3 regions of the Nocardioides dongkuii genome follow, and region 2 is predicted to be linked to each of the others. Evidence: predicted binding sites of a transcription regulator. Region 2 holds the regulator's gene; each other region holds the start of a gene.

Region 1 (9,710 bases), 550 kb from region 2:
GACCTCACGGCGTACCTCGACGCCCTGGATCACCACCCCAAGGCCGGGATCTGCCTCGACACCTGCCACGTGTTCGCCGCGGGCGCGCCCCTCGACGAGCCCGGCGGCGCCACCGCGACCCTGGACCGGGTCGTCGAGATCGGCGGTCCGGGGCGGCTGCGGCTGGTGCACGCCAACGACTCGATGGACGTCCGCGGCGCGTTCAAGGACCGGCACCAGAAGCTCGGCGAGGGGCACATCGGGCTCGGCGCGTTCGAGGAGCTGCTCGCGCACCCTGCGACGGACGGGGTCCCGTTCGTGCTCGAGACGCCGGGGTCGCGCGACCACGGTGACGCGGGCATCGGGCTGCTGAAGGCGATGAGGGTGTCATGAGCACGGCGCCGGTCGACCGGCGTACCTCCCTGCTGGCGACGCTGGTGCTGCTCGCCATGACCGCCAGCTGGGGATCGACGTTCTTCCTGATCAAGGACCTCCTGGAGCGGGTGCCCACGCTCGACTTCCTCGCCGTGCGGTTCACGATCGCGGGCGTGGTGATGGTCGCCGTGGCGCCGCGCGCCCTCCTCCGGCTCTCCGCGGAGGCCCGGCGCCGGGCGGTCGTGCTCGGCGGGGTGTACGGCGTCGCGCAGATCCTGCAGACCGCGGGCCTCGCGCACACCCCCGCCAGCGTCTCCGGGTTCATCACCGGCATGTACGTCGTGTGCACGCCGCTGCTGGCCGCGGTGCTGCTGCGCACCCGGATCACGCCCCTCGCCTGGGGCGCCGTGGCGCTCGCGACGGCGGGCCTCGGCGTCCTCACGCTGGACGGGTTCTCGGTCGGGTACGGCGAGGCGATCACGCTGGTGGCCGCGGTGCTCTACGCGCTGCACATCGTCGGGCTCGGCGCGTGGTCGAACGCCCAGGAGGCGCTGGGCATGTCGATCATGCAGCTCCTGGTGATCGCGGTGGTCTGCCTGGTCGCCACCGCGCCCGACGGCATCGTGCTGCCGGACCAGGGTCGCGACTGGCTCTCGATCGTCTACATGGCGCTGATCGCCGGGGCCCTGGCGCTGATCGGGCAGACCTGGGCGCAGGCGCACCTCCCGCCCACCCGCTGCGCGATCGTGATGAGCATGGAGCCGGTGTTCGCGGCGTTCTTCGCAGTGCTCCTGGGCGGGGAGTCGGTCACCGCCCGGATGGCGATCGGCGGGGTGCTCGTGCTCACCGCGATGCTCGTCGTCGAGGTCGCCCCGCGCCGCAAGGTCGAGGGCGAGGTCCAGCACCTGGCGGTCTGAGCGGCGCGGCTAGTCGAAGGCGAGCACCATCTGCGTGGTCGCGCGCTCGCGACGGGCCAGGGCGAGGATCGCGGCCGGCGCCTCGTCGACCGGCACGACGTCGGTGACCAGGACCCGGCGCAGGTCCTCGCCACGGCTGCGGAGCAGCCGGGCGGTCTCCGCGGCCAGCCGCTGCCGGTCCCACGAGGGGGCCAGACCGCGCGGCACCCGGGCGATCTGGGCACACCGGATCGTCAGGCCGTTGTGGTGGAACTCCTCCCCGAGACGGAGGTCCGCCGCCCCGCCCTGGTAGAACGCCAGGTCGATCACCGTGCCCTGCGGGCGCAGCGCGCGCAGCGCCTCGTGGAGCACCGCGCTCTGGCCGCGGCACTGCAGGACCAGGTCGGCGCCGCGGTCGCCGGGGCCGTGCCGCCACCGGCCCTTGGCCCAGCGCCACAGCTCGGTCGCGCTCGTGTCGACGGTCTCCAGGCCCAGCCGCCCGGCCACCTCGAGCCGCCGTGGGTCGGGGTCGGCCACCACGACCTCGGCGGCGCCGTGCTCCTGGGCGAGCAGGGCGGAGAGCAGTGCGACCACCCCGGCCCCGGTGACGACCACCCGCCGGTCGCGGACCCCGTCGCCGAGCGCGACGTCCTCGCCGGGAGCCAGCTCGGCCGCGGCGTGGAGCAGGCCGTTGGCGCAGATCGGCCCCATCTGCGCGAGGTAGATCCCGAGCACCGGGTCGACGTCCTCCGGCACCGGCACGAGCACGTCGGCCGGGCCGAGCACGTGCTCGGAGCGGTGGCCGTACGCCGCGCCGACGAGCGAGCCCACGGCGACGTCGTCGCGGCGGGTCTCGACCACCTCGCCGACCTCCATGTAGCCCATGGCGCGCACCGGGAAGCTGCGCGAGGCTCGCCCCGGGACGAAGACGCCGAGGTCGGGGTCGCGGTAGGACGTGAAGCCGGGGTCGGTGCCCTTCACGTAGGCCAGCTCGGTGCCGGCGGACAGCCCGCTCCAGCGGGTGACCACCCGGACGCCGCCGTCCTCGACCTCGGGCAGCTCGAGCTCGAAGAACGCCGGCTCGAAGGGGGCGCGGACCCCCAGCGAGCGGCAGGTGCGGGCGGCGGTCACGACGCGGGCCGCTCGGCGGCGCAGGCGAGCGCGTGGGTGCGCAGCGCCTCGGCGTACGGGCTGCGGACGTCGTCGCCCCTCCCGGCGACCGCGTCGAGGAACGCCCGGTCCTCGGCGGCGATCGGGTCCTGGAGGCTCCGCTCGGAGACCGACCCGGCCGCGGTGGTGACGGTCAGCCGGTGGTCGACGATGGCGGCCTCGGTGAGCTCGAGCGCGTAGCCCTCCCCCACCAGGTGCAGGCCGACGCGGTGGCGCGAGGGCAGCACCCGCGCCGACGACACGCCGCCGACCGCCCCGGAGCGGAAGCGGAGCGAGACCGTGGAGGCCAGCGGCACGTGCTCGTCGTCCTCGGCGGGCACGTGGGCGGCGACCACCTCGCTCACCTCGCCGACCAGCAGCCGGGCCAGGTCGAGCACGTGGGTGGTCTGCTCGACCAGCTGTCCGCCCGACCGGTCCCGGTCGACCCACCACGGCACCGGCGGGGTCCCGTCGAGCCAGAAGCCGCTGACCAGGACCGGCGGCCGGTCCGCGACGAGCTCGCGGGCCCGGTCGACCAGGTCGAGGTAGCGCCAGTGGTAGCCGACCGCCGTCGTCAGCCCGGCGTCCTCGATCAGCAGCGCGAGGCGCTCCGCGGTGGCGAGGTCGTGGGCCAGGGGCTTCTCGACGAAGAACGGGAGGCCGCGCCGTACGGCCGTCTCCTCCAGCACGCCGTGCGCGAAGGGCGGGACGCAGAACCAGACCGCGTCGAGGTCCTCGGTGTCCATCAGCGTCTGGCCGTCGGCGTAGGACCGGGCGTCGTGCTCGGCGGCCACCGCCACGGCCCGGGGCGCCACGGCGTCGGCCACCGCCACGATGTCGACGTCGTCGAACGCCGACAGCGCGGCCAGGTGCTTGCCGGCGATGAACCCGGTGCCGACGCACCCCACCCGCAGCCGCTGGGTCACGGCAGCACCGCAGCGTTCGCGAGCACCTCGTCGTACACGGCAGCCGTGTTCTGCGCCATCCTCGTCGCCGTGAAGCGGGTCAGGTAGCGGCGCTGCCCGGACGCTCCCATCCGTCGGCGCAGGAGCGGGTCGCTCAGCACGTCGTCCAGGGCCTCGGCGAGCGCCGGTGGCCGTCCCGGCGGCACCAGGAGTCCGGTCACGCCGTCCTCGACCGCCTCGGAGGTGCCGATCACCCGGGTGCCGACGACCGGCAGCCCGGCCTCCATCGCCTCGAGCGCGGCGAGGGGCATGCCCTCGTGCCGCGAGGGCAGCACGAACACGTCGGCGGCGTCGAGCAGCTCGCGTGCGTCGGTGCGGTGGCCGACGAAACGCACGGCGTGCTCGACCCCGAGGCGCTCGGCCTGGGCCTGCAGCGTGGCTCGGAGGTGACCGTCCCCGATCAGGAGCACGGCCAGGTCGGGGAACCGCCGGACCAGCGCCGGCACCGCGTCGACCAGGTCGCGCTGGCCCTTCATCACCGTGAGCCGGCCGACGGTCAGCACGACCGGCTGCTCCGGACGGAGCCCGAGCTCTCGGCGCGCCGCGTCGCGGCCGGGCGACCAGGCGCGGGGTTGGACGCCGTTCGGGACGGTGGTGATCCGGTCGGCGGGGACGCCGATCTTCTCGTACGTCGCGCTCTGGCGGCGCGACACCATGATCACCCGGTCCACGGGCTCGAGCGCGGTGAGCGCCAGGGCCCGCTTGCGGCGGTTGTGCACGAGCCAGGGCAGGTGCAGCGTCTGCACGACGGCCGGCACGCGCATCGCCCTCGCCGTCCGGGCGGCGTCCCAGTTCTCCCGACCCGTGCCGACGTGCAGGTGGAAGACCTCGGTGGGGTGACGCCGCAGGTCGTCGGCGATGGCCGCCGCGAACCCGGGATCCCGGGGGTGCGGCAGGCGGGCGAGCCGCGCCCCGCGGCGCTCCATCGGGGCGAACATGCGCTCCGCCTTGTCGTTGGCCCAGTACATGAGGGTCACCCGGCGGCCCTCGCGCAGGTACTCCTCGGCCAGGCACACCATGTGCGCGCCCATCCCCGAGGGATCCGCGGAGGGTGTGTACAGGTCGACCGACGGCAGACCGCCGGACCCGGCGCTGCTGGCTCCGTCGCCGTCGCCGTCGAGCGGGTCCACCCGCACAGGCGAGTCCCAGGTCGTCACTCCGAGAGCGCTCTCGTCCACGAACTTGGTCACGCACACCTCCTCCTCCGCGCCGCACACGGGTGCGGGGCGGTACCCGGAGGATCGCGTCCCATGCGACGCGGGAGCGTCGGGGCGCCCAGCTAGCTGGCCCCGAGCGGTGTCCATCAGAGTACGGGCGGTAGCCAGCCACGGCTGCTTCCTCGGGATCGACTGCGCCTGAGGGCGCGGTCTCAGACGGCGAGGACGAGCTCGAGGAGTCGTTGCTCTCGGGTCGTGAGGGTGTGGATCTGCATCGCGGGTCGGGGTAGGTCGGGTGCGGTCGAGGTGACCCGGTGCCCGGTGGGGGTGGTGGTGGTGACCCGATGTCGACTGGATTCTGCGTCGAATGGATCGGGTGGGTCGGTGGTGGCGGTCCAGCCGGGGGCTTGCTTGGTGTGGTTGCACTGCTCGCACAGCCCCTGACCGTTGACCTCGGTGGTGGGACCACCGGCGGCCCAGTCCTCGACGTGGTCGTGGTGGCGGACGGGGGCGTCGCACCAGGGGGTGCGGCAGGACTGGTCCCGCAGGTCCAGGAACAACCTGAGCCCGGCGGGGAAGGTCCGGGCGACCGACTCCAGGGCGGTCAACTGGCCGGTGGTGGGTGAGACGTAGAGCTTGCGCAGCGTGGCGAGGGCCTGCTCGGCCGCGCTCGCGGTGAGCTCGCGGGCCAGCGCGGCCGGGATCGGTCCATGGCCCCCAGCCAGGCGGGGTCGGTGCCCCGGCGATCAGGGTCTGGTCGGAGAGGTCATGTTGACCGCGACCGGCACCGCCTCGGCGGTGTCCTGGCCGGTGACCCGGACCACCAGGGTGTCGGCCATGATCTGTCCCGGGTGCGGGGGTCACCCTGGCGCGGAGCCGGTCGGCGTGGCGCCCAGGCACGCCCAGACCGCGATCCCCTGCGCGGCTGGGAGCAGTGCGGTGACCTGCGACATCGTCTCCGGCACTGGGCGGACGCTGACCCGGCGCTCGGAGACCTCGCGGCGGGCCCGGTCGACCACGGCGCGGGGGTCCAGGGTGTAGCCGATCTTCTTGGCCTCCGCGACCAATCGCCGGTCCCCCCACCCCTCGGCGGTGGCCGGGTCGGCGAACAGGCGGGTGTCCACGGCGGCGCGGTCCTCGCGGGACAGGCAGGCGGTCTCCCGCGCCACCAGGGTGGCCCGCCACTCGGAGAGCACCCCGGCCTCCATCGCGGCCAGCGCGTGCGGCATCTCGTGGACCAGGACCTTCGCGAGCCCGAGGTGGGTGCCGCCGCGGTGCGGGGACTCCCGCCGGGCCAGCGCGACCTGGCCGGCCACCCCACGGCCCCGCTGGTCGGCCGGGACTCCGCGGTGGGTCTGCTCCTCGCACTGGGAGACGTCCAGGTCCACGCTCAGCCGGGCCTGGGCGGCGCACAGTTGCGCCTTGAGGTCCTCACAAGCCCGGATCCGATCCACCCGCTCGCGTCGCTCAACCCGGGCTCGACCAGCCCGGCCGCCCAGGACGCCACCCGGTCCGCGCCGGGCACACCGGTGCCGTCGGCGAGCGGTGCGGGGGTCGGGGACATGTCCCGATTCTATCGAACGTCTGTTCGAACAGCAATAGGTTGTCCCCAACCAACTGGTCAGACTTTCGCGTGCCGGCTGTCCGTCGTGTCCCATGCGCTGGCACGGAACTCCTTGAACCTGGTGAGCGCATCGCGCCCGGCGTGCTTGCTGACCGGATCGCCGTCGAGCTGGGCCAGCCACGTCACGAGACGGCGCCCGGAGACGAACTCGATGCCGTCAACCACGGCGCCCTCCGGGACCTCGTGCTGCGCAGCGCCCCAGAGGACGACCACGGGACGGACGACGAGGGGGTTCGTGCGTGCCCGGTGCCGCGACCCTCGGGTGCTCGCCAGCACCGACTTGCTCACCCCCTCGGCACGGATCTTGGCGCGCCGTGCGTCGCGCGCCATGTCCACGGTCTGCTGTGGATCGGTGCTGGTACGCCACTTGGAGTCGATGGTGACGAGGCCGCCGCGCCGCGTGACGACGAGATGGTCGAGGTCCCCGGCCTTGAGGTTGATGCTGTCCACCCAGCCCCAGATGAGGCCCTTGCGCTTCGCCCGACGCAGCTCGTCCCGGGTGTTCTCCTCGCCCCAGGCGCCGCGCAGGTGCTGGAGCGCATGGCGGTCCTGGGCGATGAACGCGACGTACAGCATCTGGACGCAGGCGGCGACCACGCCGGCGTGGACGGCGCCGAGCAGGTACCACCGGAACGGTGTCATCTGACCAGTCGTCAGCAGCACCGTGGCCAGACCCAGCCCGCCGAGGAGCCCCAGACACACAACGGAGAGGAACACCGCGTTCCGCGTGATCCAGGCTCTCCGTCGCTGCCGGAGGACGCGGCGCGAGTACGGGCGGAACTTCGTCACGCCTCACCGTTCGGCCGGCCGACGTCGCACTTGATGAAGATCCGAGGATCGCCGACTCGGCGCCCCCCCCCCCCCCCCCCCCCCCCCCCCCAACCGGAACACAAGCGCCGACTCGGCGTACCCCTCCGCGACAGCACGATCCGCAGGCCGGATAACCCTCGCCGCACGCGAGCGGGTGGCCTAGCGTCACGGACATGGTCGTGGTCATGTCCCCCGACGCCACCGACGAGGACATCGCGAACGTCGTCGCCCGCGTCGAGGGCGTGGGCGGGGAGGCCTTCGTCTCCCAGGGCGTCGTCCGCACGATCATCGGGCTGGTGGGCGACATCGACTCCTTCCACCACCTCAACCTGCGGACCCTGCGCGGCGTGGCCGACGTGCACCGCATCTCCGACCCGTACAAGCTCGTCAGCCGCCAGCACCACCCGGTCCGCTCGACGGTGTGGGTGGGCCCGGCGGGCCACCGGGTGCCGATCGGCCCCGACACCTTCACGCTCCTGGCCGGCCCGTGCGCGGTGGAGACCGCGGAGCAGACGCTCGAGTCGGCCCGGATGGCGCGGTCGGCCGGCGCGACCATCCTGCGCGGCGGCGTGTTCACGTCGCGCACCTCGCCGTACGCCTTCCAGGGGCTGGGCCTGGCCGGGCTGGAGATCCTCGTCAGCGTCGGGAAGGCGACCGGGATGCCGATCGTGACGGAGGTCGTGGACCCCCGCGACGTCGCGGTCGTCGCGGAGCACGCCGACATGCTGCAGGTCAGCACCCGCGACATGACCAGCGTCGGGCTGCTCCAGGGCGTCGGCGACGCCGGCAAGCCGGTGCTGCTCGAGCGCGGCACGACCGCGACGATCGAGGAGTGGCTGATGGCGGCCGAGTACGTCGCCCAGCGTGGCAACCTCGACGTGGTCCTGTGCGAGCGCGGCGTCCGGACCTTCGAGACCGCGACCCGCACCACCCTCGACCTCTCGGCGGTGCCGGTGGTGCAGGCGACCAGCCACCTGCCGGTCATCGTCGACCCCTCGCACGCCACCGGGCGCAAGGACCTGGTCGTCCCGCTGTCCCGCGCTGCGATCGCGGTCGGCGCGGATGGCATCATCGTCGACGTGCACCCCGACCCCGAGACCGCGCTCTGCGACGGCGCGCAGGCCCTCCCCGGCACCGAGCTGCGCGAGCTGGCCCAGGCCGTGCGCCGGCTGCCGCCGATGCTGGGCCGGGCCGACGCGAGCACCCTGGTCCGCAGCTCCTGATGAACGACGAGAACCCGGACGACTGGCGCACCGGCACCGCCGAGCGCCCCGCCGTACGCCCGCCGCCCCCGCCGCCCCCGCCGCCGTTCCCGCCGGCGCCGTCGTCCGCGCGGTTCCCGCTGTACGCCGACGAGGCTGTGCCCCCGCCCGCACCGACTCCGGCACCCACCCCTGCCGCCACCCCGCCCGCGCACCGGCACCGGCGGGGCGGGCGCCCGGGCCTGGTGGTCGCGCTCGCGACCGGCGCGGTGCTGCTCGCGGTCGCGCTCGGCGGCGGCGTCCTGCTGCTGGCGGACGACGACGGCGACGACGACGAGGGCAGCGAGCGGCGGACCCCGCCCTCGACCTCGTCGGCGCAGGAGCTGCAGCGGACCGAGCAGCCCACGGCACCCGCGACGCCCGCGCGGCCGGAGAAGCCCCAGAAGCCGGCGAAGACCAAGGAGCCGAGGCAGCAGCCCGAGGACGTCGCCCCGCTCGCGAGCGCCGACGTGCCGGCGACCGCACCGGAGAGCACCGACCTGGACGGCGGCACGACCCGCTACACCGCGGACCGGATGCTCGACGGCGACCCCACCACCGCCTGGCGGATGCCGGGCGACGGCACCGGCAGCGAGATCACCTTCACGCTCCCCGAGCCGACCCGGCTGCGGTCGGTCGGCCTGGTCAACGGCTACGCCAAGACCGCGACGGGCGCGGGTGACGGGGTGCTCGACTGGTACTCCGGGAACCGCCGCGTGCTGGCCGTCGAGTGGGTGCTCGACGACGGCACCACCGTGCCGCAGGAGCTGGCGGAGGGCCGGGCGCTGCAGACCGTGCGGGTCGGCGGGGCCACGACCTCGACGGTGGTGCTCCGCCTGCTGGAGGTGAGCACCCCCGGGACCGGTCCGGCGCGGCGCGACTTCACCGCCGTCAGCGAGGTCACCCTGGTCGGGACCCCGGCTCAGGTCGGCTGACGCTCCGGCACCCGGGCCAGGGCGGCGCCCAGCGCGTCGAGCGCGACCGGCTTGCTGAGGTAGTCGTCCAGGCCCGCGTCGAGGAACCGCTCGCGGTCCCCGCCGAGCGCGTTGGCGGTGAGCGCGACGAGCCAGGGCCGCCGTCCCGGCCCGGCGCCGCCGTCGGCGGCGCGGATCAGGCGGGCCGCGGTCAGCCCGTCCATCAGCGGCATCTCGATGTCCATGAGCACGACGTCGTACGCCGTGGCGCGGGTCGCGTCGACGGCCTGGTGCCCGTTGACCGCGACGGTCGGCACGATGCCGAGCCGGTCGAGCATCCGGGTCACCACCTTGCGGTTGACCGGGTCGTCCTCGACCACGAGGACGCTGAGCCCGTCCACCTCGGGGAGGTCCAGGGGCTCGTCGAGGACCGACGGCGCGAGGACGGAGCGCTCGTGGGCGATCCGCACCTCGACCCGCGTGCCGCGGCCGACCTCGGAGGTCAGCGCGATCGTGCCGCCCATGGCCTCGACCAGGCCGCGGGAGATCGCCAGCCCGAGCCCGGTGCCGCCGTGCTCGCGCGTGGTTGAGGCGTCCCCG
Region 2 (9,710 bases):
GGATCGAGCCGCCGTCGTCGGCGACCCGGGAGTCGAGCACCCGGGTGTCGGTGCCGCGGCAGTAGGGACAGTGCATTCCGGGCCTCCTTCCGGGCGCGCCGAAGACACCCCGGAGGGGGCGTCTAGGTTGTGGATAACTAGCGTCCTGCTGTGTAGAACAAGCCTCCACCTGTGAGTCTTCCGCATCTGACTGTGCACTAGATGTGGATAACTACACCGATGTAAGTACTAGATATGGGGAACCGTACGCCTGCTGGCGACCAGGTGCAAGCGGTTCGGCGTGTTGCGCCGGGACCGGTCCGGACGGGTCGGAAAACCGCAGGTCAGGGGCTCGTACGACGCCCGCCGGCGTCCGACGCGTGACGCGCCTCCCGGGCGGGAAAGGTGGGACATGGACCAGTACCGCGGCCTGCTGGGCCTGGTACTCCTCGTCCTCGTGGCGGTCGCCTTCTCGACCCACCGCCGCGGCATCTCGTGGCGCACGGTGGGGGCGGCGTTCGCCTTCCAGGTCGGCTTCGCGCTGCTCGTGCTGCGGTGGGGACCGGGTGAGGACGCGCTGTCCTGGGTCTCCGACCGCGTCCAGTCGCTGATCGAGTACGCCGAGGAGGGCACCGAGTTCGTCTTCGGGCCGCTGGCCGCGGTCGGCGAGGAGGGCGAGGCGATCTTCGCGCTCCAGGTGCTGCCGGTGATCATCTTCCTCGGCGCGCTGATCGGGCTGCTGTTCTACCTGCGGGTCGTGCAGTGGACGACGTACGTGCTCGGCGGGGCGCTGGCCCGGCTGCTCGGCGTCAGCCGGGTCGAGTCGATGTTCGCCAGCGTGGTGGTCTTCCTCGGCATGAGCGAGGCGCCGCTGATGGTGGCGCCCTACCTCCGCTCGCTGCGCCGCGGGCAGGTCTTCACGCTGATGTCGTGCGGGTTCGCGGCGGCGGCCGGATCCACGCTGGTCGGCTACTCGCTGCTGGGCGCGCCGCTGGAGTACCTGCTCGCCGCCACCGTCATGAACGCGCCCGCCGCGCTGCTGATGGCCAAGATCATGTGGCCCGACAGCACGCCCGAGGACGACGACCCGACGCTCGAGCGGCCCGAGGCGGGCGCCGAGCTCGACGTACGCCGGGTGCGGGACGAGGAGTCCACCAACGTCATCGACGCGCTCGGCCGCGGCGCGCTGGCCGGCGGGCGGATCGCGGTGACCGTCGGCGGGCTGCTGATCGCCTTCATCGCGCTGATCTCCCTCGCCAACGGCATCCTCGGCGCGGTCGGCGGCTGGTTCGGGGCCGACGACCTCACCTTCGAGAAGATCCTCGGCTGGGCGCTGGCGCCGCTGACGTGGCTGCTCGGCGTGCCGTGGTCGGAGGCGGTGGACGCGGGGTCGTGGATCGGGGAGAAGACGGTGCTCAACGAGTTCGTGGCGTACGCCTCGTTCGGCCCCGAGGTCGACACCCTCTCCCCCGTGACCGTCGCGGTGGTGACCTTCGCGCTGGCCGGGTTCGCGAACTTCTCCTCCATCGCCATCCAGATCGGCACGCTCGGCTCGCTGGTCCCCGAGCGGCGCGCGATGGTCGCACAGCTCGGGCTGCGGGCGCTGCTCGCCGGCAGCCTGGCCAACCTCGCGAACGCCGCGATCGCGGGCCTGGTGGTGGGCTTCTAGGTCTACTCGGCGGGCGAGATGCCGCTCAGCGCGGCGAGGTCGCGCCACCAGGACAGCCGGTTGGGGCGGCCGTCGTAGTCCTTGCGCTGGTTGGCGCCGCTGGTGCCCGGCAGCACGAAGACCTGGGCCGGCCCGACGTACCAGTCCTGGACGCCGAGGCTCGGGCGGCCGCGGTGGCCCAGGGCGCGGTAGGCCCACTGCGCGGTGCCCTTGCCGGTGAACGCGAGCCACTCCGGCTGCCAGCGCTCGACGTCGGCGACCAGCGCGTCGATCTCGACCCAGGCCGGGTCCCAGTGGCCGACGAGGTCGGTGAGCCCGTGGCCGAGCTCGGCGACCAGCCGGTCCTCGTCGGGGCGCAGCCGGCGCGGGGAGAAGCCGCTGAGGTGGAAGGACTCCCAGAAGCTGTTGCCCGGGGAGGCGTAGTAGTGGTCGCGGGTCTTGATCGACTCGGCGCCGGCCATGCCGCAGAAGACCACGACCGGCTCAGGCGCCACGATGGCGGGCAGCACCTCCACGGCTCAGTGGACCGCCTCGCGCTCGAGCTCCACCCAGACGACGGTGCCGACGGTGTCGCGCTCGGTGCCCCAGCGGCGGGCCAGGGCGGCGACCAGCTGCAGCCCGCGGCCGTGCACGCGCATCGGGTCCGCTCCACGGGGCGCGGGCGCGGCCCGGGTCTGGGACCGGCCGCCGCGGTCGCGGACCACGAGCGTCAGCGCGTCCATGGTGAGGCTGACCCGCAGCTCCGAGGGCGTCCCGGTGTGCATGACGGCGTTGGTGACCAGCTCGGAGACGCACAGCTGTGCGGTCTCGCTCAGCTCGGCGTCGACGTCCCAGGAGGCGAGCTCGCGGCGCAGGAACCGACGCGCCTCGCGGGCCGCCCGCGGGTCACCGGTGACGACGGTCGTCGCGACCCGCGCCCCCTCCGGCGGGGTGATCAGGTCGTGGCGCACCTCGTCGGGCGCCTCGGGCCGCAGCGCGGTGAGCTCCTCGGCGGTACGGCGCGCGATCGCGGCGAGCTGGCCGGCCTGCCCGTCGTCGAAGGCCTGTCGCTCGGCGTAGTAGACGAGCAGCCCGCCGATCGCGCTGGACGGGCCGGGCAGCGGCACCACCGCGACCGCGACCACGCTCTCGTCGCGCTGGCGCTGCGCGAACTCGGCGTACCTGCGCTCGAGGTCGTCGATCGCCACCAGGAGCGCCCGGCCGGTGCGCACGACGTTGGTGAGCGGGACGTCGTCGTAGGCGTCGATGTGGTCCCACGCGAGCTCGCGGGCGTCGAGGTGGTCGGTGGAGGTGAACTTGAGCCGTCGTCCGCCGCCCTCGGCCAACGCGATCGCGGCGCGTCGCGCACTGGTGAGCGCGGCGAGCTCCACCAGGACCCGGCGCGCGACGTTCTCGACGCCGTCCACGCTGCGGGTCGCGCCCGCACCCCCCACGTCCTCCACGGCGTCAGCCTAGTCCTGCGAGTCCTTCGCTGTCGGGTAGGCGCATCGGACACAATGGCGGCCGTGGCCAGCCAGGGGAAGCGTGCGGGATCGCGACGAGCGGCGCCCAAGCCCCGAACGTTCCGTCCGGAGCTCTTGGCGCTCGCCGTCGGAGTGACGTTGGCGGTCGTCGCGTGGGGCTACCTGGTGTACGCCGCGATCGACTTCGGAGCCTCCGCGCGCGGAGGCGAGACGCAGGCGTGGTGGTTCCTCGGGCTCGCGTCGGCCGGTGCGATCGCGTGCCTGTTCATCGGGCTGATGCTGGTCGCGCGACTGCTGCGCGGGCTGGGGATCACCTCTCCCCCGCCGCCGCGGGCGTCGGTCGGGACGACCGGACCCGACGTCCTGGGCGCCCCGGAGGACCTGCCGCGTCCGCCCGGCGGGCGGCGCGCCGCGCGCTGAGCGGGGTGGTCGAGCAGGGAAGGCGCCCCGCGCCTGACCGTTGTCGAGACTGTGAGTCTTTCCTTGCAGCCCTGATCACTGATGGGCTGTGGGTACGACGGCCGCGGGTGTGACCCCTGTCGAGACTGGCCCTGCGAGTCCTTGGGGACTTAGAGGTGCCTTCCTCGGGACTTGTCCGCTCGTGGTCGTCGGCCCCGGCCCAGGTCGGAGGAGCTGGCCTGATCAGGAGCTTGACCGCCTGGCGTTAGCGGCGCCCGACGTGTCTCATCACAGTCCTGCCGATTCTCCGTCCCGGACCGGAACCACGTCCCCGTCCGGCAAGGAGAGAACGCATGACCAGTCTGACTGACTCGATCGACCTGCGGGAGGTAGTCGACGTCGTCATCGGCGTCGACACCCACGTGCACACCCACTCGGCTGCCGTCGTCGATGCCCGTACCGGTGGAGTGCTCGGTGAGATCACCGTCGAGGCCACCTGCGAGGGCTACGCCGAGCTCATCGAGTTCACCGAGCGTCACGCCGCCCTGCGTGCCTGGGCGATCGAGGGAACCGGCAGCCACGGCGCCGGCCTGACCCGAACCCTCAGCGAGCGCAGCGAGGTCGTCATCGAGCTCGACCGGCCCGTGCGGGCCAAGCGCCGCAACGGCGCGAAGTCCGACCCCCTCGACGCGATCCGCGCCGCCCGCGAGGCCCTAGCCCGACCCCGACTCGGCACCCCACGCACCGGTGGCGACCGCCAAGCCCTGGCCGTCCTGGTCACCGCACGACGCTCCGCGATCCAGGCAGCCGGCGATGCGCAACGGCAACTGTTCGCCCTGATCATCGCCGCCCCCGAACAGATCCGGAGCCGCTTTCGAGGCCAGCAACTGAAAACGATGATCCGCACCGCCGCCGCGATGCGCACCCACACCACCTGGGACCTCGAGACCACCACGACCGTGACCACACTGCGGACCCTGGCCCGCCGCAGCCAACACCTGCAGGCCGAGGCCGACGACTACGAGAAGACCATCACCGCCATCGTGAAGTCATGGCGCCCAGACCTCCTCGACCAACCCGGAATCGGACCGATCACCGCCGCGATCGTGCTGTGCGCCTGGTCCCACCCCGGCCGCATCCACTCCGAAGCAGCCTTCGCGATGCTCGCCGGCGCCGCACCCATCCCCGCCAACTCCGGCCAAACCACCAACCGCTACCGCCTCAACCGCTACGGCGACCGACAACTCAACCGCGCCCTGCACACCATCGCCATCACCCGGCAACGCTGCCACCAACCCACCCGCGACTACACCGCCCGCCGCACCACCGAAGGCAAGAACCCCCGCGAGATCCGCCGATGCCTCAAGCGCTACATCGCCCGCGACCTCTACCGACGCCTCGAGAACCCACCATCACCCCTTGACGCAACATAGGAGCGTCCCCCGCAGCCTGCCACCGCCGTACGCCGGCTCACCGGGTTTCGACAACGCTCACCCGCTAGTGCGGCCTCGCTGCTCAACCCCCGGCGGTGGTCGAGCAGGGAAGGCGCCCCGCGCCTGACCGTTGTCGAGACCCCCGCAGCATCCCCACGACCCCCACCACCGCCGTACGTCGGCTCACCGGGTTTCGACAACGCTCACCCGCTAGCGCGGCTTCGCTGCTCAACCACCGGGTGGGCGCGGATTCGCTGCTCAACCACCGGGAAATGCCGCAGGGGCGGGGCCACCGCTGGCCCCGCCCCTGTCTTCCCCGGCCCGTCAGCCGGGGTCGAGGCGGCTGACGAAGTCTGTGTGTGCGGGCTACTCCGTGGGGACGCGGAGCCGCTGGCCGGCGACGAGCATCGCCGAGTCGAGGGCGTTGAGCCGCTCGATGCGCTGCACCATCTCGCGCGTGTCGCCGTCGCCGCTGGCGTCGGCGGCGATGTCCCAGAGGGTCTCGCCGGTGCCGACGGTGACCACGGTGGTGGGCGCGGCGGCGCCGCTCTCGTTGCTGGCGACCGAGCCGGCCGCGACGAACAGGCCGACGGCGAGCAGGACGGCCATCGACAGCACGAACACCGCCAGCCGGCCGCGCCGGGTCAGGCGCAGGGTCGTGGTGGGAACCATCGGGTGGGTCATCGTGCTCATCGGGACCTCCTGGGGAAGTGGCGGTCAGCCTTGGATCGTGCGGTCGGACTGATGTCTAGTGGGAGCCACCGACAGTCCGTCCGGATCGAACATGTGTACGAGACTAGATCAGGTGTTCGAACAGAATCAAGGGTCCGACGAACATTTGTTCGAACGACACGCCGTTCGAACAAGTGTTTGAAACTGGGGCGGCAGGAGGACTACCGTGGGGCCACGAGCAAGCCGGGCCGTCGACGGCCCAGACGAAAGGCGTCCCGCATGGCCACCAAGAAGAACGTCCGCGAGCTGCCCGACGGGCCGCCCGACGCGACCGGCCTCACCCCCCGCCAGCTGGGCGTGCTCGGCCACATCAAGGACAGCATCGAGAAGCGCGGCTACCCGCCGAGCATGCGTGAGATCGGGCAGGCCGTCGGTCTGACCAGCTCCTCGAGCGTGGCCCACCAGCTGAAGGTCCTGGAGGAGAAGGGGTTCCTCAAGCGCGACCCCAACCGGCCGCGCGCGCTCGAGGTGTTCCTGCCCGAGGTGATGGCGGCCCGCCGCACGCTCAGCAGCGCCGAGGAGTCGTCGTACGACGAGACCGGTGTCGGCGACGCCGCCCCGGTCCCGACCAACGTCCCGCTGCTCGGGCGGATCGCGGCCGGTGGCCCGATCCTGGCCGAGGAGCGCTTCGAGGACGTCTTCCCGCTGCCTAAGCAGCTGGTCGGCGAGGGCGAGCTGTTCCTGCTCGAGGTCTCCGGCGACTCGATGATCGACGCGGCGATCTGCAGCGGTGACTACGTCGTGATCCGGCGCGAGCAGACCGCCGAGAACGGCGACATGGTCGCCGCGCTGCTCGACGGCGAGGCGACGGTCAAGACGTTCCGCCGCAAGGACGGCAAGGTCTGGCTGCTCCCCCACAACGACGCCTACGACCCGATCGACGGCACCCACGCGACGATCCTCGGGAAGGTCACCGCGGTCCTGCGACGAGTCTGAGGTTGTCGGCGCTGCGTGCGAGGATCGACGTCTGCTCGTCGCTCGTTCTCGGATGGAGATCCTCGTGCCCGCTCGTCCCCGCACTCGCACGGCCGCCGTCGTCCTCGGCGCCCTGGCGGTCGCCGCCTCGCTGCTGACGGCGCCCGGCCCCGCGGTCGCGGCGCCGGCGGCGACCGACCCGACGCCGGGTCCTGCGGCCGGCACGGAGGGCGGCACGGAGGCCGCCGCGGTCGAGGTGCTCGAGGAGGCGCGCGACGTGCTCTCCGGCGACCCGCAGGGCCGCGACGCCACGATCGTGCTGCACGACCTGGCGCTCGCGGCCGGCGACCTGCCCGAGGACCGCTTCGGCGAGGCCGACCGGATCCTGGCCCGGCCCACCGACGGCCCGCGCGACCCGCTCGGCAACGGCTACGGCCCCAACGCCGACCCCACCTCGACCTGCGGGGTCGTCTGCGTCCACTGGGCCCGGGCCACCGGCGACGCTCCCGACCTCGCCGACGGTGACGGCGACGGGATCCCCGACCACGTCGAGACCGTGCTGGCCACGCTGACCTCGATCCACGACACCTACGTCCGCGCCGGCTATCGCACGCCGGTGGCCGACGGCAACCGCGGCGGCAACGCCAAGACCGACATCTACCTCGCCGACATCGGCTCCGACGGGCTCTACGGCTACTGCGCGCCCGACGACGAGCCGACCCGGCCCGCGGCGCCCGCCTACTGCGTGCTCGACGACGACTACAGCAGGGCCGAGTTCCCGGCGAACACCCCGCTGGAGAACCTCCAGGTGACCGCGGCGCACGAGTACTTCCACGCCGTCCAGTACGCCTACGACATCTTCGAGGACGGCTGGTTCCTGGAGTCGACCGCGGCCTGGGTCGAGGACGAGCTGTACGACGGGGTCAACGACAACCGGCAGTACCTCCGGCAGAGCCCGCTCGCGCAGCCGTCGCGGTCGATCGACGACGGCTCCGGGATCCGCGTCTACGGCAGCTGGATCTTCTTCCGCTACCTCACCGAGCGCTCCCCCGCCGCCCAGGGCGGGCTGCCCACGATCGTCCGGGACATGTGGCGCAAGGCGGCCGGCAACGCCCGCCGCACCGACCCGCACTCGATGCGGGCCGTCGCCGCGGTGCTGGCCGCGCGCAAGATGAAGCTCCCGCGCACCGTCGCGCGCTTCGCTGCCGCCAACCGCCGGCCGGCCACGGCGTACGACGAGGGCGCGTCGTACCCCGTCGCCGCCTTGGCGGGCGTGCTCCGCGTCGGTCGCCGCGACACCCGCCGCACCACCACCCGGATCGACCACCTGAGCAGCTCGACGGTGCGCGTCCAGCGGCGCGGGTCGATGGGCAAGGCCTGGCGCCTGCGAGTCGCCGTCGACCTCGGGCCGAAGGTGGCCTCGCCCGCCGCGGTGGTCACCGTGCGCACCAAGTCCGGTCGGTTCCAGACCCGGCTGGTCCGTCTCGGCCGGTCCGGACGCGGCGGCGTCACGGTGCCGTTCGGGTCCCGCGCGATCCGCTACGCCGAGGTGACGATGGTCAACGCCAGCCGCCGCTTCGACTGCTTCCAGGGCAGCTACTTCTCCTGCCAGGGGGCGCCCCGCGACGACAACCAGCGGGCGCGGCTCACGGTGTCGACGAAGAAGGCCACCCGCTACAGCAGGTGAGCGTTCGTGCGCCGGACGTCATACGCCCTGGTCGTCATCGCCACCCGTTCGTATGACGTCCCGGCGGGACCCGTGCACACTCACGCCGACTCGGCCTCCAGGGGGCGTCAGCTGGGGTCGGCGGCGAGGCGGGAGAGGGCCTTCCGGACGACGGCGGGGTCGGTGGTGGTCCACATCGGCGGGAGGCTGGACTTGAGGAAGCCTCCGTAGCGGGCGGTCGCGAGCCTCGGGTCGAGGACGGCGACCACGCCGCGGTCGGTGGTGGTGCGGATCAGCCGGCCGGCGCCCTGGGCGAGAAGCAGGGCGGCGTGGGTGGCGGCGACCTGCATGAAGCCGTTGCCGCCGGCCTTGTCGGCGGCCTTCTGGCGCGCGGACATCAGCGGGTCGTCGGGCCGCGGGAACGGGATCCGGTCGATCAGCACCAGCTGGCAGGTCTCGCCCGGCACGTCGAGCCCCTGCCACAGGGAGAGCGTGCCGAACAGGCAGGTGTGCGGGTCCTCGACGAACTGCTTGGCGAGCTCGGGCAGCTGGGCGTCGCCCTGCGCGAGGGTGGTCAGGTGCGGGAGCCGCTCGCGGACCGCCTCCGCTGCGGTCTCGGCCGCGCGCCGGGAGGAGAACAGCCCGAGCGTGCGGCCCTCGGCGGCGTCGACGAGCTCGACGATCTCGTCGAGCTGGGCCGGGCCCAGGCCGTCGCGGCCGGGCGGCGGGAGGTGCCGCGCGACGTAGAGGATCCCCTGCCGGCCGTAGTCGAACGGCGAGCCGACGTCGACGCCGCGCCACGGCAGCGCGGTGCCCTTGGTGTCACCGGCGCCGCTGGCGGAGGCCGACGCGGGCGCCCCCTCGAGCACCCGCTCGGACGGCTTGAGCCCCACGCTGGAGGCGAGGTTGCCGAAGTCGCCGCCCAGCATCAGCGTCGCCGAGGTCATCACGACGGTCTTGTCGGTGAGCAGCTTGTCGCGCATCGTGCCCCAGACCTGGAGCGGCGCCACGCACAGCCGCGGGGGGATCCGGTCGGTGCCCTCGGAGAGCCACAGCACGTCGGCGTCGGAGCCCGCCGCCATCCGCTCGGCGGTCGCGAACACCTCCTGCACCGCGCCGCGGGCCTGGGTGCGGCCGGCGTCGGCGTCGCCGCCCTTCTCGCCCCCGTCGGCCTTGGGGTACGCCGAGAAGCACGCGCGCGCCGCGTCGCGCACCAGGGCCAGCGCGTCCGCGAGGTCGTCGGGCACCCGCTCGAAGCGGCCCGGGGTTGCGTCGCCGATCGCGCCGCGCAGCGCGTCGGCCGCGTCGGCGAGGTCGTCGGCCTCCGAGCCGTCGACGTACCGCTGCGACCGGCGGGCCGCGCGCTCGACCTCGGCGGCCCACAGCTCGTCGGTGGCGGCCTGGGTGACCCGGGCGGTGAGCTCGTGGGCCTCGTCGATGACCACCACGTCGTA
Region 3 (9,710 bases), 1.7 Mb from region 2:
GTGGGCCTCGGTCGGCACCGGTCCGCCGCTGCTCGTCGGCGGGTGGTGGTCCGGCCACCTGGGCCTGGACTGGAAGGACCACCGGTTCCGCCGCTTCGTGAGCGCCCTGGCGACGCAGCACCGGATCATCAGGTACGACCGCCCGGGCTGCGGGCTCTCCGACCGATCCGGTCCATCCCCGGCTTCTCGGGAGGACGAGGTGGCTGTCCTCGCGGGGCTCGTGGAGGCCATCGGGCTCGAGTCCCTGTCGCTGTTCGGCGCGAGCTCGGGGGCGGTCGTCGCCGCCGGCTTCGCGGCGGCCGAGCCGAGCCGGGTCGATCGTCTGGTGGTGTACGGCGGCTACGCGCACGGGGCGGACATCGCCTCCCCGGCGGCACGCGAGCTCACCATCGACGTCGTACGGCGCCACTGGGGCCTGGGATCGCGCGTCCTCGCCGACCTGTTCATGCCGGGCGCGACGGCTGCGGAGAGGGCCGGCTTCGCCGCGTTCCAGAGACAGGCCGCGACTCCCGAGGCGGCAGCGGCCGAGCTCGCGCTGGCCTACCGGCTCGACGCGCGAGATGCGCTCCGCACGCTCACCCTGCCCACCCTGGTGCTGCACCGCCGCGCGGACCGAGCCATCCCGTTCGCGCTGGGACAGGACGTGGCCTCCCTGGTCCGCGGGGCGCGCCTCGTCGAGCTCCAGGGGGACGAGCACTTCCCCTGGCGTGGTGACTCGCGCGCGGTCACCGACGCGACGGCCGGGTTCCTGGCGGGCCGCGATCCTCGCCCGGCCGCTGCGCCGGCGGGTGGCCCCGCAGCGAGCACCCTGTCTCCGCGCGAGGCGGAGGTGCTCCGGCTGGTCGCTGCGGGGCACACCGACGCCCAGATCGCGCGGGAGCTCACGCTCAGTGCCCACACCGTGCACCGGCACGTCTCGAACATCCGGACCAAGCTCGGGGTGCCCTCGAGAGCTGCCGCAGCCGCCTGGGCGGCGCGGCAGAACCTGTAGGCACCCCGCGTCAGACGGCGAGGACGAGCTCGAGGAGTCGTTTCTCCCGGCGGGTGAGGGTGTGGATCTGCACCGCGGGTCGGGGGAGGTCGGGTGCGGTCGAGGTGACCTGGTGTCCGGTCGGGGTGGTGGTGGTGACCCGATGTCGACTGGATCCCGCATCGAATGGATCGGGTGGGTCGGTGGTGGTGGTCCAGCCGGGGGCCTGCTTGGTGTGGTTGCACTGCTCGCACAGCCCTTGACCGTTGATCCCGGTCGTGGGACCACCTACGGCCCAGTCCTCGATGTGGTCGTGGTGGCGCACGGGGGCGTCGCACCAGGGGGTGCGGCAGGACTGGTCGCGCAGGTCCAGGAACAACCCGAGCCCGGCGGGGAAGGTGCGGGCGACCGACTCCAGGGCGGTGAGCTGGCCGGTGGTGGGTGAGACGTAGAGCTTGCGCAGCGTGGCCAGGGCCTGCTCGGTCGCGGTCGCGGTGAGCTCGCGGGCCAGGGCGGCGGGGATCGGGCCATGGCCCCCCAGCCAGGCGGGGTCGGTGCCCCCGGCGATCAGGGTCTGGTCGGAGAGGGTCATGTTGACCGCGACCGGCACCGCCTCGGCGGTGTCCTGGCCGGTGACTCGGACCACCAGGGTGTCGGCCATGATCTGTCCGCGGGTGCGGGGGTCACCCTGGGCGCGGAGCCGGTCGGCGTGGGCGCCCAGGCACGCCCAGACCGCGATCCCCTGCGCGGCTGGGAGCAGTGCGGTGACCTGCGACATCGTCTCCGGCACTGGGCGGACGCTGACCCGGCGCTCGGAGACCTCGCGGCGGGCCCGGTCGACCACGGCGCGGGGGTCCAGGGTGTAGCCGATCTTCTTGGCCTCCGCGACCAATCGCCGGTCCCCCCACCCCTCGGCGGTGGCCGGGTCGGCGAACAGGCGGGTGTCCACGGCGGCGCGGTCCTCGCGGGACAGGCAGGCGGTCTCCCGCGCCACCAGGGTGGCCCGCCACTCGGAGAGCACCCCGGCCTCCATCGCGGCCAGCGCGTGCGGCATCTCGTGGACCAGGACCTTCGCGAGCCCGAGGTGGGTGCCGCCGCGGTGCGGGGACTCCCGCCGGGCCAGCGCGACCTGGCCGGCCACCCCACGGCCCCGCTGGTCGGCCGGGACTCCGCGGTGGGTCTGCTCCTCGCACTGGGAGACGTCCAGGTCCACGCTCAGCCGGGCCTGGGCGGCGCACAGTTGCGCCTTGAGGTCCTCACAAGCCCGGATCCGATCCACCCGCTCGGCGTCGCTCAACCCGGGCTCGACCAGGCCGGCCGCCCAGGACGCCACCCGGTCCGCGCCGGGCACGCCGGTGCCGTCGACGAGCGGGTGGGGGGTTCGGGACATGCCCCGATTCTATCGAACACGCGTTCGAACAGCAACGAATTGTCCCCAGCACTTTCCCAACTCGTATGACGCAAGGAGGCCCGGACGTACGGCCCCGCGAACACAAGCGCCGACTCGGCGTACGAACGACACCGGCCCGCCGCCCCCGGGAGGAGGACGACGGGCCGGGGTGCGGGGGTGCGTCAGATGAGACCGAGCTCGGTGACCGCGCTGCGCTCGTCGGCGAGCTCGGCGGTGGAGGCGTCGATGCGCGCGCGGGAGAAGTCGTCGATGGCGAGGCCCTCGACGATGGTCCAGTCGCCGTCCTTGGTGATGACGGGGAAGGAGGAGACCAGGCCCTCGGGGACGCCGTACGAGCCGTCGGAGGCGACCGCCATCGAGACCCAGTCGTTCTCGGCGGAGCCGAAGAGCCAGTCGCGGGCCGCGTCGATGGTGGCGGAGGCGGCGGAGGCCGCCGAGGAGGAGCCGCGGGCCTCGATGATCGCCGCGCCGCGCTTGGCGACGGTCGGGATGAACGTGGACTCGATCCAGTCCTGGTCGCCCACGACCTCGGCGGCGTTGCGGCCGCCGATCTCGGCGTGGAAGAGGTCGGGGTACTGGGTCGCGGAGTGGTTGCCCCAGATCGTCATCTTGGAGATGTCGGTGACCGCGGCGCCGGTCTTGGCGGCCAGCTGCGAGATCGCCCGGTTGTGGTCCAGGCGGGTCAGCGCGGAGAACCGCTCGCGCGGGATGTCGGGGGCGTTGGTCATCGCGATCAGCGCGTTGGTGTTGGCGGGGTTGCCGGTGACGCCGACGCGGACGTCGTCGGCGGCGACCTTGTTCAGCGCCTTGCCCTGGGCGGTGAAGATCGCGCCGTTGGCCGAGAGCAGGTCGCCGCGCTCCATGCCGGGGCCGCGCGGGCGGGCGCCGACGAGCAGGGCGAGGTTGACGCCGTCGAAGATCTTCTCCGGGTCGTCGCCGATCTCGACGCCGGCGAGGTTCGGGAACGCGCAGTCGTCGAGCTCCATGACGACGCCCTCGAGAGCCTTCAGAGCCGGGGTGATCTCCAGCAAGCGCAGCTCGATCGGGCGGTCACCCGCCAGGGCTCCGCTCGCGAGGCGGAACAGGAGGCTGTAGCCGATCTGGCCGGCGGCGCCGGTGACGGCGACCTTCAAGGGGGTGGGGCTCACGACGACTCCTAGTCGGGTCCGGGAAAGAAGGGGCTCTTCCGCCTGCCGACGCTAGCAGCGGGACACCGCCCCCCGGCACGAGGGTTCGCGCCGTGGGGGATGCTTCCCCCATGCGCCCAGGAGTACGCCGGACGGTCGTCGCGCTCGCACTCCTCGCGCTGTCGGCGTCCACCACAGGCTGCGCCGCGGACCCGGATCCGAGCCCGCCCGCGGGCGTCGACGGGCTGACTGTGCCGAGCCCGTCCCCGGACCCGGACGACTTCGACGCGGCCGGCGGCGGCGTGGACAACCCGTGGCTGGCGCTGGACCCGGGGTCGACCACGACGCTGGAGGGGACCGACGGCGCGGTCACGCTGGCGGTCGCCGAGGACCCCACCACGGTCGGGGGGATCGAGGCCACGGAGGTCACGTTCACCGACCCGCGGGGGAGCACCACCGCCCTGCTCGCCCAGGACGACGACGGCAACGTCTGGCGCCTCGGCGACACGGGGGCGGAGGCCGGCCTGGTCATGGCCGCCACCCCGCGCCTTGGCGACGGCTACGGGACGACGTACGCCGGGGGCGCGGTCGACGCGCGCGCCGAGGTCACGGACCTCGAGGGGGACACCCTCGAGGTGCGGTGGACCGACCGCGCCGGGACCGACGCCCTCGCGACCTTCGAGAAGGGCACGGGGCTGGTCCGCCTCGAGACCGCGTTCGGGGCCTACGGGCGGTAGTCGTCCGGCGGGCGCACCTGGGTCTGGTCGTCGGGCGGCGGCGCCTGCGGGTCCTCGACCGGAGCGGACTGCTGCTGCTGCTGCTGGGCCGGGATCCACTGCTGCGCGTAGGGGTCCCACTGCCAGCCGTCCTGGATGATCGGCTGGCCGGTCGAGACCTGCTGGTTCCACTGCTCCTGGTACTGGTCGGAGGCGCCGTAGCCCGGCACCGCGGCCGCCTGCGTGGGGCGGCGCAGCCGCAGCCCCGAGCCCGGCACCGGGTCGCCGGCGCGGCCGAAGAGCAGCGGGTAGACCGCTCCGGCGATCGCGGCGCCGACCAGCGGCGCCAGGATGAAGAGCCAGAGCTGGAGGATGGCGTCGACGCCGGCGAAGAGGGCCGGGCCGATGGACCGGGCGGGGTTGACCGAGGTGCCGGTCGCCGGGATCCCGACGAAGTGGATCGCCGCGAGCGTGAGCCCGATGACGAGCGGGGCGAAGGCGGGGTGCTCGTTGCGCGCGTCGGTCACCCCGAGGATGACGAGGACGAAGATCGCGGTCATCAGCATCTCGAACAGGAACGCCGCCCACGCGGCGTACCCGCTGCCCTCGTCGCCGAAGGAGTTCTGGCCGAGGCCGAACCGGTCGACCTCGTAGCCGTCGTAGCCCTGCAGGAGCAGCAGCAGGACGGCGCCGGCCAGGATCGCGCCGACCAGCTGGGCGGCGACGTAGACCGCCACCTGCCGCCAGGCGATCCGGCCGCTGATGGCCGCGCCCAGGGACACGGCGGGGTTGAAGTGGCCGCCGGAGATCCGCCCGACGGCGTAGGCCATCACCGCGACGGCGAGGCCGAAGGTCAGGCCGATCGAGACGATGTCGAACTCGTCGACGGCGTTGAGGTAGACCACCGACCCGCACCCGAAGAACACGAGCACGAAGGTGCCGATCGCCTCGGCGGCGGCCTGCTGGAAGGTGGTGGGCGCGGGGGGCGCCTCGACGACTGCGTCCGTCATGCGGGCTCCTGGGGTCGGCCTCGTCGGGTCGGTCGGGAACTTCCACTGTAGCCAGCACCCCCGCCGGCGGCGGGGACATTGCCGAGGCTGGTCACGGGTGCAAGGGTGAACCGGACGCACCCACCGGGTATCTTGACGTCGAGAAACTTTCCTCCCAGCACAGGAGTCGTCGCACCATGGCCACCATCATCTACACCCACACCGACGAGGCGCCGCTGCTCGCGACGTACTCGTTCCTGCCGATCATCCAGGCGTACGCCGCGCAGGCAGGCGTGGAGGTGGAGACCCGCGACATCTCGGTGGCCGCGCGCATCCTGGCGCAGTTCGGCCTCGCCGACGACGCGCTCGGCGAGCTCGGCGAGCTGGCCACGAAGCCCGAGGCCAACATCATCAAGCTGCCCAACATCTCCGCCTCCGTCCCGCAGCTCAAGGCCGCGATCAAGGAGCTGCAGGAGCAGGGCTTCGAGATCCCTGACTACCCCGAGGCCCCCTCGACCGACGAGGAGAAGGAGGCCCGGGCCAAGTACGACAAGGTCAAGGGCTCCGCGGTCAACCCGGTCCTGCGCGAGGGCAACTCCGACCGCCGCGCGCCGGCGTCGGTCAAGAACTACGCGAAGAAGCACCCGCACCGCATGGGCGCGTGGAGCGCGGACTCCAAGACCAACGTCGCGACGATGGGCGAGCACGACTTCCGCTCCAACGAGAAGTCGGTCGTGATCCCCTCCGACGACACCCTCACCATCAAGCTGGTCGGCGCCGACGGCACCGAGACCGTCCTCAAGGACGGCATCACGGTGCTCGCGGGCGAGGTCGTCGACGGCACCTACATGGACGTCGCGGCGCTGCGCCGCTTCCTCACCGAGCAGGTGGCCCGGGCCAAGGCCGAGGGCGTGCTGTTCTCCGCGCACCTCAAGGCCACGATGATGAAGGTCTCCGACCCGATCATCTTCGGCCACGTCGTGCAGGCGTTCTTCCCGACCCTCTTCGACCAGTACGGCGAGCAGCTGCGGGCCGCGGGGATCTCCCCGAACGACGGTCTCGGTGCGCTCCTCGGCGCCGTCGAGAGCCTGCCCGAGGGCGAGGCGATCAAGGCCGCGATCCAGCAGGGCCTCGCCGACGGCCCCGCGCTCGCGATGGTCGACTCCGACAAGGGCATCACCAACCTGCACGTGCCGAGCGACGTCATCATCGACGCCTCGATGCCGGCGATGATCCGCACCTCCGGCCACATGTGGGGCCCCGACGGCGAGGAGCACGACACCCTCGCGGTGATCCCGGACTCCTCCTACGCCGGCGTCTACCAGACCGTCCTCGACGACTGCCGCGCGCACGGCGCCTTCGACCCCGCCACCATGGGCTCGGTCCCCAACGTGGGCCTGATGGCCAAGGCGGCCGAGGAGTACGGCTCCCACGACAAGACCTTCGAGATCCCCGCCGCGGGCACCGTGCAGGTCGTCAACAGCGCGGGCGACGTGCTCATCGAGCACGACGTGCAGCCCGGCGACATCTGGCGCGCCTGCCAGACCAAGGACCTGCCGATCCGCGACTGGGTCAAGCTGGCCGTCACCCGCGCCCGCGCGACCGGCGCCCCGGCGGTCTTCTGGCTCGACGAGACCCGTGCCCACGACGCGATCCTGATCGAGAAGGTGCGCGAGTACCTCGGCGACAGCGACCTCGTGGGGGACACCGACGGCCTGACCATCGAGATCATGCCGCCGGCCGAGGCCACGGCGTACTCCCTGGAGCGGATCCGCAAGGGCGAGGACACCATCTCGGTCACGGGCAACGTGCTGCGCGACTACAACACCGACCTGTTCCCGATCCTCGAGCTCGGCACGTCGGCCAAGATGCTCTCGGTCGTCCCGCTGATGAACGGCGGCGGCCTGTTCGAGACCGGCGCCGGCGGCTCGGCGCCCAAGCACGTGCAGCAGCTGATCAAGGAGAACTACCTGCGCTGGGACAGCCTCGGCGAGTTCTTCGCGCTGGCGGCGTCCTTCGAGCACCTCGCGGGGTACGACGACAACCCGCGCGCGCAGGTGCTGGCCGACACCCTCGACCGGGCGACCGGCACGTTCCTCGACCAGGACAAGTCCCCGACCCGGCGCGTGGGCGGCATCGACAACCGCGGCTCGCACTTCTACCTGGCGATGTACTGGGCCCAGGAGCTCGCGGGCCAGTCCGACGACGCCGAGCTGGCGGCGACCTTCGGGCCGCTCGCGGAGCGGCTCGCGGCGGAGGAGGAGACCATCGTCGCCGAGCTCAACGGCGTGCAGGGCAAGCCGGCCGACATCGGCGGCTACTACCGCCCCGACGACGCCAAGGCCGACGCGGTGATGCGTCCGTCGAAGACGCTCAACGAGGCGCTCGCCACGATCTGATCGCTGCCTGACCCCTCGCGACGAGCGCCCAGCGGTAATCGCTGGGCGCTTGTCCGTGGGAGCCCGTAGCGTCGTCGCCGATGAGCACCGCCACCCTCCCCGAGGCCGACACCGGCCGCCCGGTCGTCCCGCCGACCGACAGCCCCGCCCGCCGTGTCGACTGGCGCCGCCTGCGGGGCCGGGTCGCCGGCATCGCCCTCGTCGGCTCGATGCTCGCCGCGATCGGCCAGACGCTCGGCACGGTCGTCGCCGGCCAGATCGCCGAGGACCCCGCCCCGGGCCTGGTCGGCCTGCTGGCGTTGTGCGTGGTCGGGGCGGCGCTGCTCGACACCGCCGGCCGCACCGCCTGGGCCGGCGTCGTCGACCGGGCCGAGGGCCGGCTGCGCGCCGACCTCCTCGACGCGGCGCTGCACCAGCCGCTCGGGATGCTCTCCGAGCAGGCGGTCGGCGAGGTGCTCGACCGGGTCGACGACGACACCCACGAGGTCGGCGCGCTGGTGCGCCGCCAGGTCTGGGACGCGCTGCGCACCGTGTTCGCGGTCGTGCCGATGTGGATCGTCGCCGGCCTGACCTGGTGGCCGGCGTGGGTGCTGTTCCCGCTGTTCGGCGCCGGCACCATCCTCGTCGTCCGGCCGCTGCTGGCCGAGGTCGCCGAGCGCAAGGTGCTCGAGGAGATGGCCTGGACCGACCACGCGGCGGCGATGGAGGAGGGCGTCACGGCCCGCGACGACGTGCGCGCGAGCCTGGGCCAGGCCCACGTCGTACGCCGGTGCGCGGAGCAGTCGGCGCGGGTGCACGAGTTGTTCCTGCGGGTGCTCGAGGTCGAGACCCGGATCGCCCGGCGCGCCGGGGTGCTGCTGCACGGCCTGCTCGCGGCCGTCGGGGTGATCGGCGTCGCGCTCGCCGCCGGGGGAGACCTGTCCGTCGCCCGGCTGGTCACCCTGTTCCTGGTCACGACCACCTTCGTCGGGCAGATCGACCAGGTGGCGCGCCACCTGCCCGACCTCCAGGCCGGCGTCGGGGCCCTGATGCGGCTGCGCCAGCTGCTCGGCACCGAGCCGGAGCCGGTCGGCGGGCTGCCGGTGCCCCCGGGCCCGGTCGACCTCGAGCTGCGCGACCTGCACTTCGCCTACGAGGAGGGCACCTTCGCGCTGCGCGACGTGTCGCTGCGGGTGCCGGCGGGGCAGACCTGCGCCCTGGTCGGGCGCACCGGCTCCGGCAAGTCCACGCTGGCGGCGCTGGTGTCCCGCGCGGTCGACCCGCCCCGGGGCACCGTCCTCCTCGGGGGCGCCGACGTCCTCGACCTCGACCTCCAGCAGCTGCGGGCAGCGGTCGGGGTGGTCACCCAGCGCACCGAGATCCTCGCCGGCACCCTCGCCGAGAACGTCACGCTCTTCCACGACCTCCCGCGCGCCGCGGTCGAGGCCGCGGTCACCGAGCTCGGCCTCGACGACTGGGTCGCCGGCCTGCCCGAGGGGCTGGACACGCCGCTCGGCCCCGGCGGCACCACGCTCTCGGCGGGGGAGGAGCAGCTGGTCGCCTTCGCGCGGCTGCTGGTCCGCGACGTCAGCGTGGTCGTGCTCGACGAGGCGACCGCCCGGATGGACCCGCTCACCGAGTCGCTGGTCGTGCGCGCCGCCGACCGGCTGCTCGTCGGCCGCACCGGCATCCTGGTCGCCCACCGGCTCTCGACGACGGCCCGCGCCGACGTCGTGGCCGTGCTGGACGCGGGCCGCGTGGTCCAGCAGGGGCCGCGGGCCCAGCTCGCCACGGCGCCCGGGCCGTTCCGCACGCTGCTCGACGCGGGCGGCGCCGAGCCGGAGGTCGAGCACGCCGGCACGCCGACGGCCGTCGGCGGCGTACGCCGGTCCGGCCCGCCGCCGTCGCTGCCCGAGGTCGGCACCGGGCCCACCCTGACCCGCGGCATCGTCTCCGCGCTGCTGGTGGAGCCGCGGTGGGGCGTGGTCGGCGCCGTCCTCTTCCTGGCCGCCGCGCTGGTGGGCGCGTACGGCGCGCTCACCGGCTTCGTCTGGGGCCACCTGGTCGAGGACCTCCAGGACGGCGGCGAGCCGATCGGGCTCACCGTGGCGCTGGTCGC

What was found. Region 2 encodes LexA, which represses DNA repair genes until DNA is damaged. Its sites were predicted from a motif close to TCGAACANNTGTTCGA; they were not measured.
Region 1: H4O22_RS20375 (DUF222 domain-containing protein) is a predicted target of LexA. The motif match lies at 6,098-6,113, and genes of this name have one in related genera.
Region 3: H4O22_RS16390 (HNH endonuclease signature motif containing protein) is a predicted target of LexA. The motif match lies at 2,373-2,388, and genes of this name have one in related genera.

What each region holds. Positions count from the first base shown of each region.
Region 1 covers NZ_CP059903.1:1,461,823-1,471,532, reverse strand. The annotation lists gene H4O22_RS07170 (deoxyribonuclease IV) at 1-372, shown strand, start outside; gene H4O22_RS07165 (DMT family transporter) at 369-1,271, shown strand; gene H4O22_RS07160 (zinc-dependent alcohol dehydrogenase) at 1,281-2,381, opposite strand; gene H4O22_RS07155 (Gfo/Idh/MocA family protein) at 2,378-3,325, opposite strand; gene H4O22_RS07150 (glycosyltransferase family 4 protein) at 3,322-4,554, opposite strand; gene H4O22_RS20380 (HNH endonuclease) at 4,734-5,129, opposite strand; gene H4O22_RS20375 (DUF222 domain-containing protein) at 5,382-5,975, opposite strand; gene H4O22_RS07140 (hypothetical protein) at 6,143-6,934, opposite strand; gene aroF (3-deoxy-7-phosphoheptulonate synthase) at 7,129-8,178, shown strand; gene H4O22_RS07130 (NADase-type glycan-binding domain-containing protein) at 8,178-9,131, shown strand; gene H4O22_RS07125 (PAS domain-containing hybrid sensor histidine kinase/response regulator) at 9,119-9,710, opposite strand, start outside.
Region 2 covers NZ_CP059903.1:907,681-917,390, reverse strand. The annotation lists gene nrdR (transcriptional regulator NrdR) at 1-76, opposite strand, end outside; gene H4O22_RS04370 (NupC/NupG family nucleoside CNT transporter) at 392-1,648, shown strand; gene H4O22_RS04365 (mismatch-specific DNA-glycosylase) at 1,651-2,163, opposite strand; gene H4O22_RS04360 (ATP-binding protein) at 2,167-3,090, opposite strand; gene H4O22_RS04355 (hypothetical protein) at 3,154-3,531, shown strand; gene H4O22_RS04350 (IS110 family RNA-guided transposase) at 3,864-4,943, shown strand; gene H4O22_RS04345 (LysM peptidoglycan-binding domain-containing protein) at 5,310-5,636, opposite strand; gene lexA (transcriptional repressor LexA) at 5,895-6,611, shown strand; gene H4O22_RS04335 (MXAN_6640 family putative metalloprotease) at 6,664-8,277, shown strand; gene H4O22_RS04330 (ATP-dependent DNA helicase) at 8,385-9,710, opposite strand, start outside.
Region 3 covers NZ_CP059903.1:3,389,933-3,399,642, reverse strand. The annotation lists gene H4O22_RS16395 (alpha/beta fold hydrolase) at 1-991, shown strand, start outside; gene H4O22_RS16390 (HNH endonuclease signature motif containing protein) at 1,002-2,360, opposite strand; gene H4O22_RS16385 (malate dehydrogenase) at 2,543-3,529, opposite strand; gene H4O22_RS16380 (hypothetical protein) at 3,640-4,245, shown strand; gene H4O22_RS16375 (MIP family channel protein) at 4,233-5,234, opposite strand; gene H4O22_RS16370 (NADP-dependent isocitrate dehydrogenase) at 5,411-7,612, shown strand; gene H4O22_RS16365 (ATP-binding cassette domain-containing protein) at 7,693-9,710, shown strand, end outside.